DNA from 3 places in the Bacillus sp. z14 (2026) genome. Region 3 is predicted to be linked to each of the others. Evidence: riboswitches for the same ligand, from Rfam matches in the RefSeq annotation. Region 3 holds a riboswitch; each other region holds the start of a gene.

Region 1 (6,109 bases), on a different contig from region 3:
AGAATTCACATAATTGTCCATGCCATAATAACCAAATTCTTCAATAAAGACTTCTATAGGGACACCATTCGTTAATGATTTATTAGCGTCACTCATGTAGATGTTAGCTTCAATGATTAACCCGGCAACTTGTATAATAAAAACAGCAATAATCAATCCAAATAAAATTTTTGTAAATCGATTTAACTCCACATTCACAAGCTTAAAAAAGCGATTCATCCTCTATACACCTCTCTCATTACATCTACGACAGACTTACCTTCGTTATTTCGAACTTCTTCTGCATTAAATTCTTTATAAACGACTCCGTCATTTAACAAAACAACTTTATCAATGAGGTGCTCAATATCGTTGATTTCATGGGTTGTGATGATAACACCGCGGTCTTCAATCAGGTGGCTTGTAAAGACATCTGCTATTTGTTCACGGCTGAAAATATCGATACCGGAGAATGGTTCATCCATAAGAACATAATCAACATCCAGAGCCAATCCCAATAACAAATTCACTTTCGCGGTATTTCCTTTAGATAATGTTGAAATCCGTATGTTTTCATCCAATTTGAAAAAGCTCAATAATTCATCGGCGCGATCTTGGTTCCAACTCTCATAAAAATCATTCATAAAATCCATTGCCTGCATAATGGTGAAGTTCGAAAGCATCGTGAACGTATCTGGAATAAATGTGATTTTCTCATACGTATCCTTCGTTCTTTTAGTTCCGTTTATAAGAATTTCTCCACCATCAATAGGAGTAAGGCCCATGATGGATTTCATAATCGTTGTTTTACCTACACCGTTTATACCGATTAAACACGTGATTTCCCCTTTGTTGGCTGTGAATGATACATCATCCAATACGTTTTTTCTTCCAAATTTTTTCGTTACATTTTTTACTTCTAACATGAAATCCCCTCCTTACTCTTGTTCCGCATTATATTTTTCTTTGACAATACTCAACAGTTCATCTACTGGTAATTGAATCGGTTTAATTGCCTGAACAAAGGTATCAACGGCTTCAACAATGAGTTCCTGACGAACGCTTGACAATATGACCTTGTCGGTTGTGACCCGGCTTGGGAAATTTCTTTCTGTGTGAATCAATCCCTGTTCCTCCATTTCCTTATACGCTTTTTGAGCAGTATTGGGGTTTATTTTTAGAAGATTGGCAAGCTCACGTCGAGAAGGAATCTCCTCTCCGCTTGCAAGCCGACCGGTCGCTATTTGTTCTTTGAAGTAACGGACAACTTGTAAATATACAGGATCCCGGTTATTAAAGATGATGTTCATTAATTCATCTCCTATGGCTTTTTAACCAATTATTAGTGTGTGTACTATGTAGTTCATACACTTGATATGTGTACTATACAGTTAATACACTAAAACTGTCAATAGGATAGTAAAAAATTCCCTGAAATAGTTTTAAAACGTGTAATTATTTAAGAAGGGTCATGGCAAAATAATAAGGATTCTCTGGGGAAGGAGTTTACTTGTTATGCATAATACAGGCCTGGTTCTAGAGGGTGGCGGAATGAGAGGGCTATATACAGCTGGAGTTCTGAGGTATTTGATGGAACAGGATATATATGTGCCATATACAATTGGTGTTTCAGCTGGTGCATGTAATGGCTCTTCTTATATTGCACGGCAAATAGACCGTAATTATGCGGCGAATATCGATTATGTCTCACACCCGGAATACCTATCCTATAAACGTTTTCTGAAGAAACGTGAATTATTTGGAATGGACTTTATTTTTGATAAAATTCCAAATGAACTGGTCCCATTTGATATAAAGGCTTTTTGTGAAGCAAAGGAACAGTTTGTCGTGGGTGTTACAGATTGCGTAACAGGCGAACCTGTATACTATAGAAAAGAGCACCTAATAAAAGATATTACAACGATTCTGCGCGCATCCAGTTCGATTCCTTTTTTTGCTCCGGAAATCTCTTATGATGGAAGAATGCTGCTGGATGGCGGTGTTGCCGATCCAATACCGATACAAAAATCTCAAGCAGACGGGAATACGAAAAATATCGTTGTGCTTACTGGGAATAAAGGCTATATGAAAGCATCGTCGCTTGATTGGCTTGGAAAAAGAAAATATAAGAACTATCAAGGGCTGCTAAAGGCTCTTCGCAAACGGCATATCGTTTACAATGACACGATCCGCTATTTGGAGGAACAAGAAGAAAAGGGACTTGTCGTCATTATTCGTCCATTAGTGAAATCAGATGTCAGCCGTGTTGAGCGTAACCCTAAAAAGCTGAAAAAGCTGTACAATCAAGGATATGCTGAAGCCAAGGCTGCTTATGGAAAAATCAAACGGTTATTATAATAAAAACCCATCACTTAAATGGTGATGGGTTAACGTTTAGTATGAAATTAGGCTAATTCTGATTGTAAGTAATTCCAGATTAACTGGGCAGTATGTTCAATAGAGCTGATATGGGTTCTTTCAAAAGCATGTGAAGCATCAATGCCGGGTCCAATTAATCCGTGTATGATATCATAGCCGGCACGGATGGCAGCAGAAGCATCAGATCCGTAAAAAGGATATATATCTACACGGTAATCAATCTTGTGTTGCTTTGCCAATTCGACTAAATGCTGACGCAGGCCATAATGATAGGGTCCGCTAGAATCTTTTGCACAAATGGAAACACTGTATTCATCCGTAGATTGTCCTTCTCCAATTGCTCCCATATCTACAGCCAGGTATTCAACAGTTTCAGCAGGAATGTTGGAGTTTCCGCCATAGCCTATTTCTTCATTATTTGAAATTAAGAAGTGGGTCGTATAGGGGAGAGTGATGCCTTCTTCTTTTAACTGTTTAATGATATACATCAGTATGCCGACACTCGCTTTATCATCTAAATGACGGGATTTAATAAATCCATTGTCTGTCAGTTCAACACGGGGCTCGAAGGAAACAAAATCACCTACAGAAATACCTAGACCTTCTGTATCCGTCTTGCTTTTTGTCACAGCATCAATTCGAACTTCAATCGTTGCATCCTCGCGTTTAATATCTCCCATTTTCTGATAAACATGGACAGAAGTTTGATTTAAAAGAATCGTCCCTGTAAACGTTTTACCTTCAGCTGTATGGATTTTACAATATTCGCCTTCAACAGAATTCCAACGAAATCCGCCGATCATCGATAATTTTAAACGCCCGCTTGGTTTGATTTCTTTCACCATAGCACCTAATGTATCTACATGGGCTGTTAGAAAACGGTGCTTTGAATCATCCTGTCCCTTGATTGTTGCCAATAGGGCACCTTTATTTGTTTTTACTGCAGGTATTCCTTGAGATTGTAAAAACTGTGCTACATGATCAATTACTTCCGTTGTATAGCCGCTCGGACTTGGAATGGATACAAGGTCTTTTATGTACTGGAAAATTTCCTGGCCATTGGCTTTCATGGTTCCGAATCACTCCTTTTTATGTATAGATTTATTATATACCTTTGTTAAAAAGTTGGACAATAAAGGCAGAAATAACTTGCTTTTTTAGCAGTAGGACTGTAAATTTATAGTTAAATAAATATTCTGAAAAATCTTATCAAGAGAGATGGAGGGACAGGCCCTGTGAAGTCTCAGCAACCGCCAATATGGAAAGGTGCTAATTCCTGCAGGAACAATCATTCCTGGCCGATAAGAAGGGACTCACTCTAATGAAAAGTCTTCTTCTTGAAGACTTTTTTCGTTTTTAAGCATATTTTTATTCACTGGGAAAATGAGTGGATGTAAGTAATTCGTAACTTTGATGGCAAATTAGAGCCGGATGAAGGTAAATCAGAGTAACTGTATTTCGGGGATTAATAAAGAGAGAGGGGTCATACATATGACAACAGTTAAAATCGAAACACTCTTAGCTCAAATAGGCAATCGAAGTGAAACACAAACAGGTACTGTTAATCCGCCAGTTTATTTTTCCACAGCCTATCGCCATAACGGAATAGGGGAATCAACAGGGTTTGATTACATAAGAACAGGAAACCCAACCAGAAAATTATTAGAGGAAGCAATTGCCGAGCTAGAGGGTGGTAAACAGGGATTTGCCTTTAGTTCAGGTATGGCTGCCATTCACTCATTGCTATGTTTATTTTCTCCAGGTGATGAAATAGCCGTCTCTGCCGATCTGTATGGAGGGACATATCGGTTATTTGAGCAAATATGGAAGACGTATGGCATCAAATTTAACTATTGCCATACATATGAAGATTTCGCTGAATCCATTACGGAAAATACGAAGGCCTTCTTTATAGAAACACCGACAAATCCGCTTATGCAGGAAATGGATATTAAAGAAATTGCTCAACTGACCCAATCTAACAATCTACTGCTCCTTGTGGATAATACGTTTTATACACCCATTTTGCAAAGACCGATTGAGCAGGGAGCAGATATTGTTGTCCACAGTGCCACCAAATATTTAGCAGGACATAATGATGTATTGGCTGGATTAATTGTCTCAAAGAGTAAAGAGGTTGGTGCGCGCCTAGAAGAATATCAAAATGCAACAGGCGCTGTACTGCCGCCATTTGACTCCTGGCTTGTGATGAGGGGAATGAAAACATTGAGCCTAAGGATGAGGCAGCATGAGGAAAATGCTAAGATAATCAGCCGATTTTTAAGAGAAAGAGAAGAAGTGACAGATGTCCTTTATCCTGGTAAAGGGGGGATGATATCGTTCCGGCTGAAATCAGAGGAATGGATCAATCCATTTTTAAAAAGCCTTCGCATCATATCTTTTGCTGAAAGTCTGGGTGGAGTAGAAAGTTTAATGACGTACCCTGCTACACAAACACATGCGGATATCCCTGAGGAAGTGCGTACACAAAATGGAGTCTGTAATTGTTTGCTGCGCTATTCTGTTGGGATAGAGCATGCGAATGATTTGATTGATGATCTTATTCAAGCTTTTGAATCATTATCGGCTTAGGTTATTAGAAATTTGAACTTTACAGGCATTTAGGTGCATCATGAAGGATTCCAGAAGTAATACCTAAAAAGGATAAATTAGAAAATTATGCAAATTAACGACCCGTTTTGATATACTATACCAAAATGGGTCTTTGGGGAGAATGAAAATGGCTGAACTGGTGATTTCTATTAGCAATCTTCAAATGCATTATGGATCGAAAGAAGTACTTCGAGGAATTAATCTTGATGTAAACAAGGGACAAATTATTGGCTATATAGGTCCCAATGGGGCGGGGAAAACTACCACAGTTAAAATATTGCTTGGACTCCTTACAGACTATACAGGCTCAGTGAAGGTCTTTGATAAAGAGCTTTCTGAGGATAGGATTACCTATAAAAATAGAATTGGCTATGTGCCTGAATTGGCAGATTTATATGATGTATTGACTGCACGTGAATATTTGACTTTTATAGGTGAGCTTTATGGCTTATCTTATGAGCAGGCTGACCAAAAGGCTTTTAAACTAATGAGGCTATTAAATATTGAAGAAATGTATGATTCACGAATAAATAGTTATTCAAAAGGGATGAAGCAAAAGGTTCTATTAATTTCAAGCCTTCTTCATAATCCGGATATTTTATTTTTAGATGAACCTTTAAGCGGTCTCGACGCGAATAGCGTTATGGTCATTAAAGAATTGCTTGGACTGCTGGCAAGCGAGGGAAAAACTATTTTTTATTCCTCACATATCATGGATGTCGTCGAGAAAATTAGCAATCGAATTATTTTACTGCATGAAGGCAGGATTGTTGCAGATGGAAGCTTTGCAGAATTACAGGATGTTGGCAAGGAAGGAACTCTTGAAGAAATTTTTAACCAATTAACTGGTTTTACACAGCATCGTTCAATTGCCGAAGATATTGTATCTGTTGTTAAAGAGGATTAATAGATGAAAAAATTTATGAGTTTGCGTGTGTTGGATAGAGGACAAAAGCTCTTTCAGTGGATGGGAATTGATTATCCGGTTATGAGAAGAATTCTTCAGGTTAAGCTTACAATGGATGCCAGAAGAGTTCCAACTTTGATGAATGATGGGTCTGGAAATACAGGTAAGGATTCAAATCAATTTTTAAAATCCTTATGGGTTTATGCGCTTATGGGTCTAATACTGATTCCT
Region 2 (6,109 bases), on a different contig from region 3:
GGTAAGAGCTGCTCCACCTACTACAATCGGAACATCAATTTCCGCTTCTCTTAAATCCTGAGCGGTAATAACCATCTGTTGGGCTGATTTTACCAACAAGCCTGACAAGCCAATAATAGTTGGGTTCTCATTTCGGACGGATTCAATCAAGGTTTGCGGAGCTACTTTAATGCCTAAGTCAACCACTTCATAGCCATTATTACTCATGATGATATCAACGAGATTCTTCCCGATATCATGTACGTCCCCTTTCACGGTTGCCAGCACCATTTTTCCTTTTGTAGACGTTGTACCTGATTTAGTCATCAATGGTTCAAGCTGCGAAACGGCTGCTTTCATGGCTTCCGCGCTTTGCAATACTTCAGCTACGATTAACTGGTTATCATTAAATAGTTCTCCAACCTTCGACATACCGGCCATTAATGGACCGTTGATGATATCAAGCGGCTCCATCCCTTTTTCAAGAGCTTCATCAATATCCTCCTTCAACCCGTCCTTTGTCCCTTCGATAATGTATTCAGGCAGGCGCTCCATTAATGGAAGTTTTTCTTTCGTTTCCTTTTGAACAGGCTTTTTTGTCCTATAAAAAGCAACAAACTCAGCAAGAGATTCTTCTGAGTTATGAAACAAAAGATTCTCTGATAATTTAACTTCCTCCTCAGGGATTAACGCAAATCGAGTTAATTTTTCTGTATTGACAATCGCATAGTCCAAGCCAGCCTTTGTACAGTGGTATAAATAAACGGCATTCAGGACCTCTCTTCCCTCATTCGGCAGTCCAAACGATACATTACTGATGCCTAAAATCGTTAATGTTCTCGGAAGCTCTTTTTTAATGGCCGCCAGTCCCTTTACCGTTTCCGCAGCTCCTTCCCGGTATTGTTCATCACCAGTACCAACCGGAAAAACAAGCGGGTCAAAAATAATATCCTCCGGTACGATTCCATACTTTTCTGTTAACAGTTGATACGATCTCTGGGCAACCTCCAGTTTTCGTTCTTCTGTTACGGCCATCCCTTTTTCATCAATTGTTCCAACAACCAAGGCTGCACCATACTTTTTTGCCAATGGAACAATTTTCTCAAAGCGTTCTTCCCCATCCTCTAAATTTATCGAATTAATGATTGCTTTACCCTGAGAATGGCGGAGTGCTTTTTCGATGACCATTTCATCGGTTGAATCGATAACAAAAGGCACCTTTATTTTTTTAGCCGCTTCTTTCATGAATTCTTCCATATCAGACACTTCATCGCTATCTGGATCAGCTAGGCACACATCTATTACATGGGCTCCTTTTTTGACTTGCTGTCTAGCAATCTCGGAAGCTTCTTCAAATTTCCTGTCCTTAATCAGATTCTTAAACTTTCTGGATCCAATCACATTTGTCCGTTCACCTACAAATAAAGGTCTCATTGAATCATCATAGATTAAGGCATCAATACCAGAGACAGCATGATTACCCTGTTTGCCATTAATTTGCCTCGCTTCAATTCCGGTAACCGCTTCTTTAATAGCTCGAATATGATCAGGAGTCGTTCCGCAGCAGCCGCCAACAAGATTAATCCAACCTTTTTCGGCAAATTGCTTGATCTTCTTGCTTAGGGAGGAAGGCGATTCATTATATTGGCCATTTTCATCTGGTAATCCCGCATTCGGGTAACAGCTTACTGCAGCAGTGCTTAATTCAGATAAAGACCTGATATGGTCAGCCATGAACTCTGGACCAGTTGCACAATTAAGCCCGATTGCAAGAGGATTCATATGCTCACACGATATATAAAAAGCTTCAATGGTTTGACCGGCTAGAGTAGTCCCCATTGGTTCAATCGTTCCTGAGATAATTAATGGAACTTCCCTGCCTAAAGATGAGAATGCTCTTTTCATTCCAATATAAGCTGCTTTCACATTTAATAAATCCTGCGATGTTTCCAAGAGAAGCAAATCAACTCCCCCATCAAGCAGGCCCTTCGTTTGCTCTTCATATGAATCTGCCAATTGTTCAAAAGTGGCTCCGCCTGTTACGGATAAGGTTTTGGTCGTAGGTCCCATCGAACCTGCAACAAAGCGAGGGCTGTCAGGACTGTCAAACTGTTCTGTTGCTTTTCGAGCCAATTGAGCTGATTCTTTATTCAGCTGATATGCCAGGTGACCAAGATTATATTCATCCAGTACAATTGGAGTTGCCCCGAATGTGTTTGTTTCAATAATTTCCGCACCTGCTGCCAAGTACTCTTCATGAATCGATTGGATTACATCCGGGCGGGTTAGCGTTAAATACTCATTACACCCATCGTATTGTTCCCCGCCAAAATCATCCTCTATTAATTGATGCGCCTGAATCATGGTTCCCATTGCTCCATCTAGAATAACTATTCTTTCAGCCAATAACTCTTTCAATTTTTCTGTTCTCATGATAGATGCACTTCCTTATTTACAACTGATTTCTGTTCTTTGATGTACCGAACCAAATGCCCGCTTAATTCATATTTCATAAAAGGTGTAATAATATAGATACCGTTAAATAGTTCACTTGCCGCGTCCACTAATTCTTTTGAAATGGCAAAGCTTTCGCGAGCACAGGCTTCCTTATCCGTTCCGGCTCTTTCCATCGCCTCTCTAACATGAACCGGCAATGAAATACCTGGCACTTCATTATGTAAAAACTCTGCATTCCGGTGACTCGTTAAAGGCATAATGCCAATAAAAATCGGCTTTGTTATATGCCTGGTTGCCGCGTATACTTCCTCTAATTTTTCAATACTAAACACGGGCTGGGTTAAGAAATAATCAGCTCCAGCCTGAATTTTCTTTTCCATTCGCTGTACGGCTTTATCTATGTACTTTACATTTGGATTAAAGGCAGCTGCGATATCGAAATTCGCCCGGCTACCCAGCGATTTTCCTGAATAGGAGCGCCCCTCATTCAATTGCTTAACCAATGAAATCAGGTCCATTGAAGAAAGATCATATACAGAAGTCGCGCCCGGAAAATCACCAATTTTTGAAGGATCCCCAGTCACCACCAACACCTCTGATAATCCAAGGGAATGCATGCCCATTAAATGAGATTGCAAGCCAATCAGATTATGATCTCGACAAGTTAAGTGAACAAGAGGCACCGTATTTAACTTTGATTGTAAAATCGACGCTACCGCAAGATTGGATATTCTCGGTGACGCCAATGAATTATCCGCAAGTGTAATCGCATCGGCACCCGAATCTAATAGGTAGCGACTTCCTATTAAAAAATCCTCCAGGCCGAACGTCTTTGGCGGGTCCAACTCCACGATAACCGTCGTTTGTTTTTTTGCCTTACCTGAAATTGTATCTGGACCTTTTCGTTTATATTGAATGATTTCATATGATATAGGCTGATGCTTCGGCTTGGCTACAAAATCTTTCACCTTTACAGGATGAAGATCTTCGATTCCTTTACGAATGGCCTGAATATGGGCAGGAGTTGTACCACAGCATCCACCTAGCAGCCGGACCCCCTGCTTCACAAGCTGCCTTGAACTATTAATGAAATAATCCGCTTCTGTCGAATAGACATATCTTCCATCTGATAAATCAGGTAAGCTGGCGTTTGGATAAGCCGCATAATAGGTATCTTCCAATAAAGGTACTTCTTCGTATGAGCGAATCATATGATAGGGACCCATCCGACAATTGATGCCTAACACATCAGCGCCTGTTTTTTTCATAAGAGAAAACGCCTCACTGACATGCATACCATTTTGCAAAAGGCCTGTTTCATGCAGAGAAATATTCGCGATAAGAGGAAGATCACTCATTTTTCTAGCCGACTCTATTACCGTTAATAATTCGTCTAAATCATAATAGGTTTCAAGTAAAATGCCATCCGGCTTTTCATCCAATAAAGCGGTCAGCTGTTCATCGAAATATCCCTTAATTTCCGTTAGTGTTAATTCTGATTTCCTAAAGCTCCGCAAGCCGCCAATCGTGCCGATGATGAATGTGTTTGGATCAGCCGCATCTTTCGCTATTTTCATTCCGGCTCTATTAATTTGAGAAACTTCCCTTTCGAGACCATAGCGCTTTAATTTATGAAAATTTGCGCCGAATGTATTCGATTGAATCACATCAGCACCAGCCTCAATATAACTTCTATGCATCTTTTTGATCTGATTGGGGTTTGTCAAATTAAGCTCTTCAAAGCAACTATCAATTCCAAATGAATATAAAAGTGTTCCACTCGCCCCATCTGCGACTAGAATTTTTTCATTTAACGTTTCCAGTAGTTTCACTGTCTTTCCCCCTAATTAGTTGGTTAATGTCTCTGATGAGGAAAACAGACTAATAGAAAAGAGCTTTCATCATGAAAGCCCTCTTTCCTAAGGTCTCTCATCTCTCAAGCATTGCTTGCTGGATTTAGCACCTTGGATTACCATCCAGGTTGCTGAGATTTCAACGGGCCAGTCCCTCCATCTCTCTAGATAAGAATATGAAATTATATATTTACTTAATTTACTATAAATTTTCAGTTATTTCAATCTATTTTGATAATTAATCCAAAAGAGTTAACGATTTAGTATTTTGGGTATGTATGGGGTAGGAGTGATGTTAGATGAAGGAAATAATAACGAATCAGTTTAAAAATCCAACTGGTGTCCTCGGAAAGATTGCAGGTAAAATAATGGCCTATGAAAATGAGGAATTATACGAATGGACATTTGATCAATTGACTATTACCCCAAATGACACACTGCTAGAAGTTGGTTTTGGCCCAGGTGAAGGAATGCACATGCTTTTTGAGAAGTACCCTACCATCCAAATAGATGGTGTCGATCCATCAGAAGAAATGGTGAAAAATGCGAGCAAACGAAATCAAGAACAACTCAACCGCAATCAGCTTCGTTTGTTTAATGGAACTGTTCTCGGGATTCCCAATCCAATGGTGTACGATAAAATATTTAGTGTAAATAGCTATCCATTATGGGAAGATCAAGAGGCTTGTATTCAAAAAATACATTCTTTATTAAAAGAAAATGGAAAACTGACTATAACCGTGCAGCCAAGGCAGGAAGAAGCAACCGAAGAACAGGCTCATGCCTTTGCCGAAGAGATTAGAGAGGTGCTAACTAATACAGGCTTTAAGTCTATTAAGGTTCAAACGAAACCACTCAAACCGTGCTTATCTATAAATGTCACAGCCATCAAATAGCCCTTTTTATGAATATTAGAAATTCCACTCAAGCTTAGACACTCTTTCTATCTGACCCTTTTCAACCTATAAAAACCATAAGCTCCTCCATCAGTTTTGATTGAATTTCTATTATTTAGGGTATATTATAAACATATACACATATATTAAAAAACCAGAGAGCTGGATACTCCCTGGTACAACTACTAGCGAGTGGTATGCAAATAGTTTAGTTCTTAGAGGAACCACCCTTATGCTTTGGTCGGCGCGGGGTGGTTTTTCGTTTGCCCTTTAGCTGAAGATTGGCGAATCGCGTGGCGATGCCGGCAGCAAGGGTCGTGAAAAAGATCATTGCTACATCTTTTGCCAGAGCTATTAGAAAATCCATAAGTATATCACCTCCCTTCTCCTTTATATAAGGAAAAGAAGGCGCATACCACCCGCACCAAGTAGTTGCATGAAAATTATACCATATATGTTATTGATAACATAATGACTCTGGTTGTCTTTTTTAGGTGATTGAAAATTCCTATCCCTTGCTAATGGATCTCTTTTATTTGCTCTCTGTTCACAAGTATTGTTGCTGATGACTTAAAGAGAGACAGCTTTTTTATTGTCGCAATTATTCAACTAATGCCCCATGTTTTTCTCCCTATTAAATTGATTTTTATCAATTCCTTATTCTTATGTAAAACTCTTTTTCGTTATCCTGAACCTTTACTGCCATAAGAAGTTCAACACAAAAAGGCATTCAACGATTATCACTTAATATTACCTTAATTAAAAATTATACTTTCTCTTCTTCAGCTATCCCAACATAACATCGTTAACCGATATTGCGGTTTTACCGCTACGTCTATTTCACACTGAAGTAACTAACTTTGGCTGCTGCATTAAGCGAAATGGGAACCCTATAAGAAAAGGAGCAGCCTAAGCAACCCCTTT
Region 3 (6,109 bases):
GAATCATCAAAGGTTACCGTTTTAAAGCCATATTTATCTTTTATGCTTTCTGCAAAGCTGGCACCTTCTGTACCTGTTTTAATGGCTACCTTTTTTCCTTTTAAATCTTCATAGGATTTAATCTCTTCATTTCCCTCGGCAACCGCCATTACGACACCAGATTCAAAATAGGGATCGGAGAAATCAAATTTCAGTTGTCTTTCATCTGTTATACTCATTCCGGCAATAACGCCGTCTACTTGATTGGACTCTAGTGCTTGTACGGCTGCATTAAATCCAAGCGGCTTAATTTCTACTTCAAACCCTTGATTTTCAGCTATAGCATTGAGTAAATCGATATCTATACCTACAAATTCGCCATTCGTTTCCTGGAATTCAAATGGGGCAAATGTAATATCTGTTGCAATCTCATATTTTTTTCCTTCTGCTTTCGTGTTTAAAGCCGGGAATATAAATGAAGCAATCATGACAATAGCCATTGCTATTAGGAATGTGAATTTTGAAAATTTCTTCATTGTGAACCTCCTTCATATAAGTAACGTTTAAAAACCCTCTATATCCAATTGGGGCGGGTTAAAAGGGATGTTTTAATCTTATAACAGAATGTATGTATCTCTATGAGTATATATAAAGATACGGTTTTTTGGCAATCAATACTTACCAAATAATATTAGATTACTATAAGATTTCCATTTATTTGTTGTGAAGAAAAAGATGTAATAAAGGGTGGAGAAATAAAAAAAGAGCAGTATTATACGTATTTAATCTAATAAAATATATAGAGATTTGTAAATGGAAAGTACTTCCTAAATGTTATGTGAAAATAATCTAACTCACATATTAATACTGATTATGTATGGAAAACAGCTGAGAATGCTTTAACCATGTAAGTGTATCTTAAGCAAATTTTAGTTCTGAAGAATGAATTCTAAAGTATATTTCCATTTGTGCTCTAATTCTTTTGGAACTACATCCAGTATGGGTATTGATCTATAGAATTTAACTCCAAAGCCCTCCTCTTAATAATGTAAACACTACCTATTATGAGTATTTATGACTAATTTTATTTACCCTATTCAACACGATTCTAACTATATATTTAACAATAATTTAAATATGGATAATAAAATTAGTCCAGTTGTTAAAAAATAGATCAATCCTCGAGTGAGGATGATCTATTTTCTTCAGTATATATTATTGTAAATTCTTAATTGTAATACCGTTAACAGGTAAAAAGTTTTCCCCGGTATCCAGGTACGTTACAGATACCTCATCGTTTTCCTGCAGATATATGATCAAAGGATCCTTTTCAGAGGACATATTGTAGCTTTGTCCATTATCCAGAAGGAACGAAACGACGGTATATTCACCTGATTTTTCTTTATAGACTCTGATAACTTTCCCATCGATTTTCTTCTCAACACTTGTGGAGGTGCCGTTAACCGTTCCGCCGCCTTTTTGAAGTGCTGTTTTGTATAGCTTTAAGGCTTCATTTGGCGTTGACCCATATGCTGTTATTTCAGGATTGGCAGCAGATACAATGAAATAATTTTGTAGGAATCCATTTGAATCCAGGACTCCTGTTAACCAACTGGCTTCACCGTAAAAATTATAGATGATGGGCATTTCTCCTTCCCATTTCTTTTCTATAAACTTCTTCTCGATAATTTGCAGGGCACCCTGTGAATCCATGTAGGATTCCTCCATATTACCTGTATAATAGACAGCTTTACCTGTCCTGGAATTTGTGAGCGCATAGCCGAGCATAGAATCGACGCCTTCTTTAGGACTCGTGAAATCAGTGAAATAATACATATCTCCATTTTCATCAAAGATCGGACTTACATTCGCTTCGGTACCCTCATCAGAAGGCAGTTTAACATCTGATTTTCCAAATAGGCTGTTCCAATAGCCATGAATATAATTTCCGAAGTAGCTGTTTTGTGTACTGACGACTTCTGGTGCAACGGCACCATCAATAAATTCGGGCGCTTCAGAAAGGGAATAAGAGTTGGACTTCCCAGTTTTGGCATCCATCACCACAACACCTTTTACCTTAAAGCCATTTCTGGCAGAGACAAAATCACCATAAGAGCGAATATAAAATGGCGTGCCATTATCATCTACTTCAAGCTGTGAATCCCCATAGAATATGTAGGATGGATACTGTAGACGAATACGGCGCTCTGTTTCTTTATTGAAGAATGCAGAAGGAGTGTAGATCATTTCTGCATCAACAAATTTTGGGTTGGCTGATGAATCTGTAGCACTCAATATAAAGTAACCAGGAGTTTCTTTCCCTTTCAGCCATTTGAAGAATCCTGAAAATTCGACTGGAGCAATATAAACATACTCACCATCTACTTTTTGGATTTGTAAATTCCCTAATTCGTAGTAGCTCGTATTTGGTACCTGGCCAAATGCTTTTTTCATTTTATTGCGCGCGTATTGAGGAGGCACGCTGGCCGGCTTTTTATTTTCATCAAATGTTTGAATTTCTTCTTTGATGTCCATTTTAGCTATAGTATACTTTTCATCGGCATTGAACAGAAATGCCGTTAAAAAATAGAGACCGACAAGCAAACTACCTGCAAATAAAATACCCTTAATGGTTCTCTCCATACCCGTAGCAAGCATTGAACCCAGCAAGGTTAGTATGATGACAAAAATCCAAAGAGAAGAGATAGTTTGATCCAATAGGGTGAAGTAATAAAATAAAAATGCTCCAATCGTGATTAATGCAGCTAAGCTGACAAAAACAAGCAGTTTTGTTTTCCCCTTCATATGGATACGTAATTTTTCATTATTTTTGAATGGCACAAGAATAAGTGCCGATATAATCCCAATGATAATGGAATAGATGAAGATATTTCCCACAAAGTACCCCTCCTTATTTTTTCTATAATTTACCTTAATATCCTATACGAATAACTGGCCAAAATGATTCATGAATTGGAAATATTCATGAATTTTAGTTGCTGTAACTTGATTTAGGATATTCTTTATTATAAATCAAAAATATTTTAAATATTATAAATTATTATTGACATTGCTAAACAAGATAGGATATAGTTGGAAACATCAAATTTAATTGAATAGCAAGCGATTCTTATCGAGAGAAGTGGAGGGATTTGGCCCTATGATACTTCGGCAGCGGATTTTTACTATGGTAAAAATACTGTGCTAATTCCAACAAACATCTGTTTGAGAGATAAGAGGAAGCTTTAAGCGAACATATTTCTACTTGTCTTTTTATGTATATGTTCATACAAAGCCTCTTCTGTCTAATGACAGAAGGGGCTTTTTGCATTTCGAATTTTTTAGGCCTGGAGGAGAGAACATGATTGAGTTTCGAAACATAAAAAAGTCATATCAAGCAAATGGTCAAAGCGTAGATGCTCTGAGAGGCGTTCATTTAACGGTTGAAAAAGGGGATATTTTTGGAGTGGTAGGATACAGCGGGGCCGGGAAAAGTACACTTTTGCGTTTAGTTAATATGCTTGAACGGCCTACTGAGGGGGAGGTCCTTTTGAATGGTAAATCGTTTGCCAGTCTCAAAGCAAAGGAATTAAGGGCAGAGAAAAAGAAAATCGGGATGATCTTTCAACATTTCAATTTACTTCAATCTAAGACGGTATTTGATAATGTAGCGATTCCATTGATACTATCCGGCGTTCGTAAAGAAACGATTCAAAATAGAGTTCGAGAATTACTGGAGTTCGTGGGGTTATCAGCTAAGGGTCGAAGTTACCCGGATGAATTGTCAGGGGGACAGAAGCAGAGGGTTGGAATTGCGAGAGCTCTGGCCACGAATCCATCTATCCTGCTATGTGACGAAGCTACATCGGCATTGGATCCGCAGACGACCAGGGATGTTTTAGAGCTATTGAAAAAAATAAACCGAGAATACAATATAACAATTTTGCTTATTACACATGAAATGTCGGTGATTAAAGAGATATGCAATAAGGTCGCTGTCATGGAAAATGGGAGGGTTGTTGAGCAGGGTCCTGTTCTTGATATTTTTTCCAAGCCAACCACTGAGGTTGCCAAGCGGTTTGTTAGAACAGTCATTCACGACGAGATTCCGCAGAGCTTTTTGAAATCCTTAAAGGAGAATAAACCAGCAGTTTGGAAACTTAATTTTTTGGGATCTTCGTCTGGCAAGCATCTACTTTCAACAGTGGCGAAAAGTTTTGATGTCCATTTAAGTGTTCTTTCTGCCAATATTTCTGAAATACAGGAAACCCCTTTTGGGAATTTAATCGTTGAGGTCATCGGTGAAACAGAAGAAATAAAGAAGGCGATCCAATACATAGAGAGTGAGGATGTGCTCTTGCAGGAGGTTAAGCTATCATGAATGAACAGTTTTTAGGAATGGAAATTACACTTGAACAGTTACTGATTGGATTCAGTGACACACTCTATATGGTTTTCTTCTCCTTACTATTCGCGGCCGTGATTGGATTGCCTTTAGGGATTTTACTCGTCATAACGAGAAAGGGTCACATTCTGGAGAATAAGTGGGTGTTTAATATATTGAACCCAATCATTAATATTTTACGCTCGGTTCCCTTCATTATTTTATTGGTGGCTTTGATTCCATTTACACGATTGGTTGTTGGATCGGCGATTGGAACGAATGCCGCCATTGTACCGCTTGTATTTTATGCAGGTCCTTATATTGCCAGATTGGTTGAAAATTCATTATTGGAAGTTGATAAGGGAATTATTGAAGCAGCTCAGTCAATGGGCGCGACTGAATGGCAGATCATTTTTCGGTTTTTAATACCAGAGGGACTTAGCTCTCTTGTTTTAACCTTTACAACAGCAACTATTGGGCTGGTTGGAGCCTCAGCAATGGCAGGGGCAGTAGGAGCTGGAGGAGTTGGAGATCTTGCCCTCACCTATGGTTATCAGAGGTTTGACACTAACACCATGATTGTAACCGTTGCGGCACTGGTAATCATTGTACAGCTTTTACAATCCATAGGTAATACGCTGGCTAGAAAAATAAGAAGACGATAAAGAAGGAGATGGAAAAAATGAAAAAACTTTTTCTTACTATTTTAATAATTGCATGTACTGTCGTAACAGCAGCATGTGGAAGCGATTCGAAAGGCAGTGCAAAAGAGGGCAGCTCTACCATTAAGGTTGGAGTAAGCAGCGGAGACACAAGAATATGGGATTATATTGCTGAACTCGCTAAGGAGAAGGGGCTCAATATAGAGCTTGTAAAGTTCAGTGATTATATTTTGCCGAATACAGCTCTAAATGATGGCGAAGTGGATGCTAACGCATTCCAGACCATTTCTTACTTTGAAGAACAAGTGGAAGAAAGAAAATTAGATCTTGAGCCACTAAGCTCTACTGTTATTGCACCAATGGGAATCTACTCAAATAAGCATAAGGATTTAAAGGAATTGCCTGATGGGGCTAAAATTGCTGTCCCTAATGAAGGTACAAATCTTGGCCGGGCGCTACTTCTTTTGCAGGAGGCTGGCTTCATTACACTAACAGATAATTTTGATGGAATAGGCTCTTTGGAAAAAATTAAATCAAATCAAAAAAATATTAAACTCGAACTGGTAGCTGCCGGGAATACACCGCGTTTTCTTGAAGATGTAGATGCATCTATTATAAACAATAACTTTGCGGTTGAGGCAGGATTGACATTAAAGGATGCCTTGTTCCATGAAAGTGCAACGGCCAAACCATACATTAATATTATCGCTATAAAAAAAGGGGATAAAGACCGCGCTGAGCTAAAAAAACTGGCAGACATCTATCATTCAGAGGAAGTGGAGGATTTTATCCTTAAAACATTTAAAGGAAATACCATTCCGGCTTTTGTTTCAATAGAAGAATTGGTTAATTATCAGGATGCCTGGACCAGCCCGGCAGTCGATCAATGAATTACTTCGGATACTAACATAGGTATAAGATTATTAGAGAGATTGGAGGCAGAGCAATGATTAAAAACGAAGGTCGCATTTTTCATAAAGATATTATCAATGAATATATAGATCAGCAGAAAAACAAATATATAAATATAAGCCACCAAATTCATGAAAATCCAGAAATAGGGAATGAAGAATTCTTTGCATCT

The links. A riboswitch is a leader RNA that binds a small molecule or an ion and turns the genes downstream of it on or off. The one in region 3 is predicted to bind S-adenosylmethionine.
Region 1: it holds a riboswitch for S-adenosylmethionine, as region 3 does, so the genes downstream of both, AC4G3O_RS04315 (methionine biosynthesis PLP-dependent protein) here and AC4G3O_RS13715 (methionine ABC transporter ATP-binding protein) in region 3, are expected to answer to the same signal.
Region 2: it holds a riboswitch for S-adenosylmethionine, as region 3 does, so the genes downstream of both, AC4G3O_RS02025 (bifunctional homocysteine S-methyltransferase/methylenetetrahydrofolate reductase) here and AC4G3O_RS13715 (methionine ABC transporter ATP-binding protein) in region 3, are expected to answer to the same signal.

Annotation. Positions count from the first base shown of each region.
Region 1 covers NZ_JBZFQK010000001.1:915,733-921,841, reverse strand. Annotated here, with positions in the region: gene AC4G3O_RS04340 (hypothetical protein) at 1-219, opposite strand, end outside; gene AC4G3O_RS04335 (ABC transporter ATP-binding protein) at 216-905, opposite strand; gene AC4G3O_RS04330 (GntR family transcriptional regulator) at 918-1,289, opposite strand; gene AC4G3O_RS04325 (patatin-like phospholipase family protein) at 1,495-2,337, shown strand; gene AC4G3O_RS04320 (M42 family metallopeptidase) at 2,385-3,428, opposite strand; SAM riboswitch class I at 3,562-3,666, shown strand; gene AC4G3O_RS04315 (methionine biosynthesis PLP-dependent protein) at 3,850-4,950, shown strand; gene AC4G3O_RS04310 (ABC transporter ATP-binding protein) at 5,093-5,878, shown strand; gene AC4G3O_RS04305 (ABC-2 family transporter permease) at 5,882-6,109, shown strand, end outside.
Region 2 covers NZ_JBZFQK010000001.1:459,679-465,787, forward strand. Annotated here, with positions in the region: gene metH (methionine synthase) at 1-2,412, opposite strand, end outside; gene AC4G3O_RS02025 (bifunctional homocysteine S-methyltransferase/methylenetetrahydrofolate reductase) at 2,409-4,268, opposite strand; SAM riboswitch class I at 4,363-4,464, opposite strand; gene AC4G3O_RS02030 (class I SAM-dependent methyltransferase) at 4,589-5,185, shown strand; gene AC4G3O_RS02035 (hypothetical protein) at 5,394-5,552, opposite strand.
Region 3 covers NZ_JBZFQK010000003.1:567,513-573,621, reverse strand. Annotated here, with positions in the region: gene AC4G3O_RS13725 (amino acid ABC transporter substrate-binding protein/permease) at 1-515, opposite strand, end outside; gene AC4G3O_RS13720 (YrzE family protein) at 1,195-2,877, opposite strand; SAM riboswitch class I at 3,107-3,218, shown strand; gene AC4G3O_RS13715 (methionine ABC transporter ATP-binding protein) at 3,341-4,360, shown strand; gene AC4G3O_RS13710 (methionine ABC transporter permease) at 4,378-5,028, shown strand; gene AC4G3O_RS13705 (MetQ/NlpA family ABC transporter substrate-binding protein) at 5,046-5,915, shown strand; gene AC4G3O_RS13700 (M20 family metallopeptidase) at 5,972-6,109, shown strand, end outside.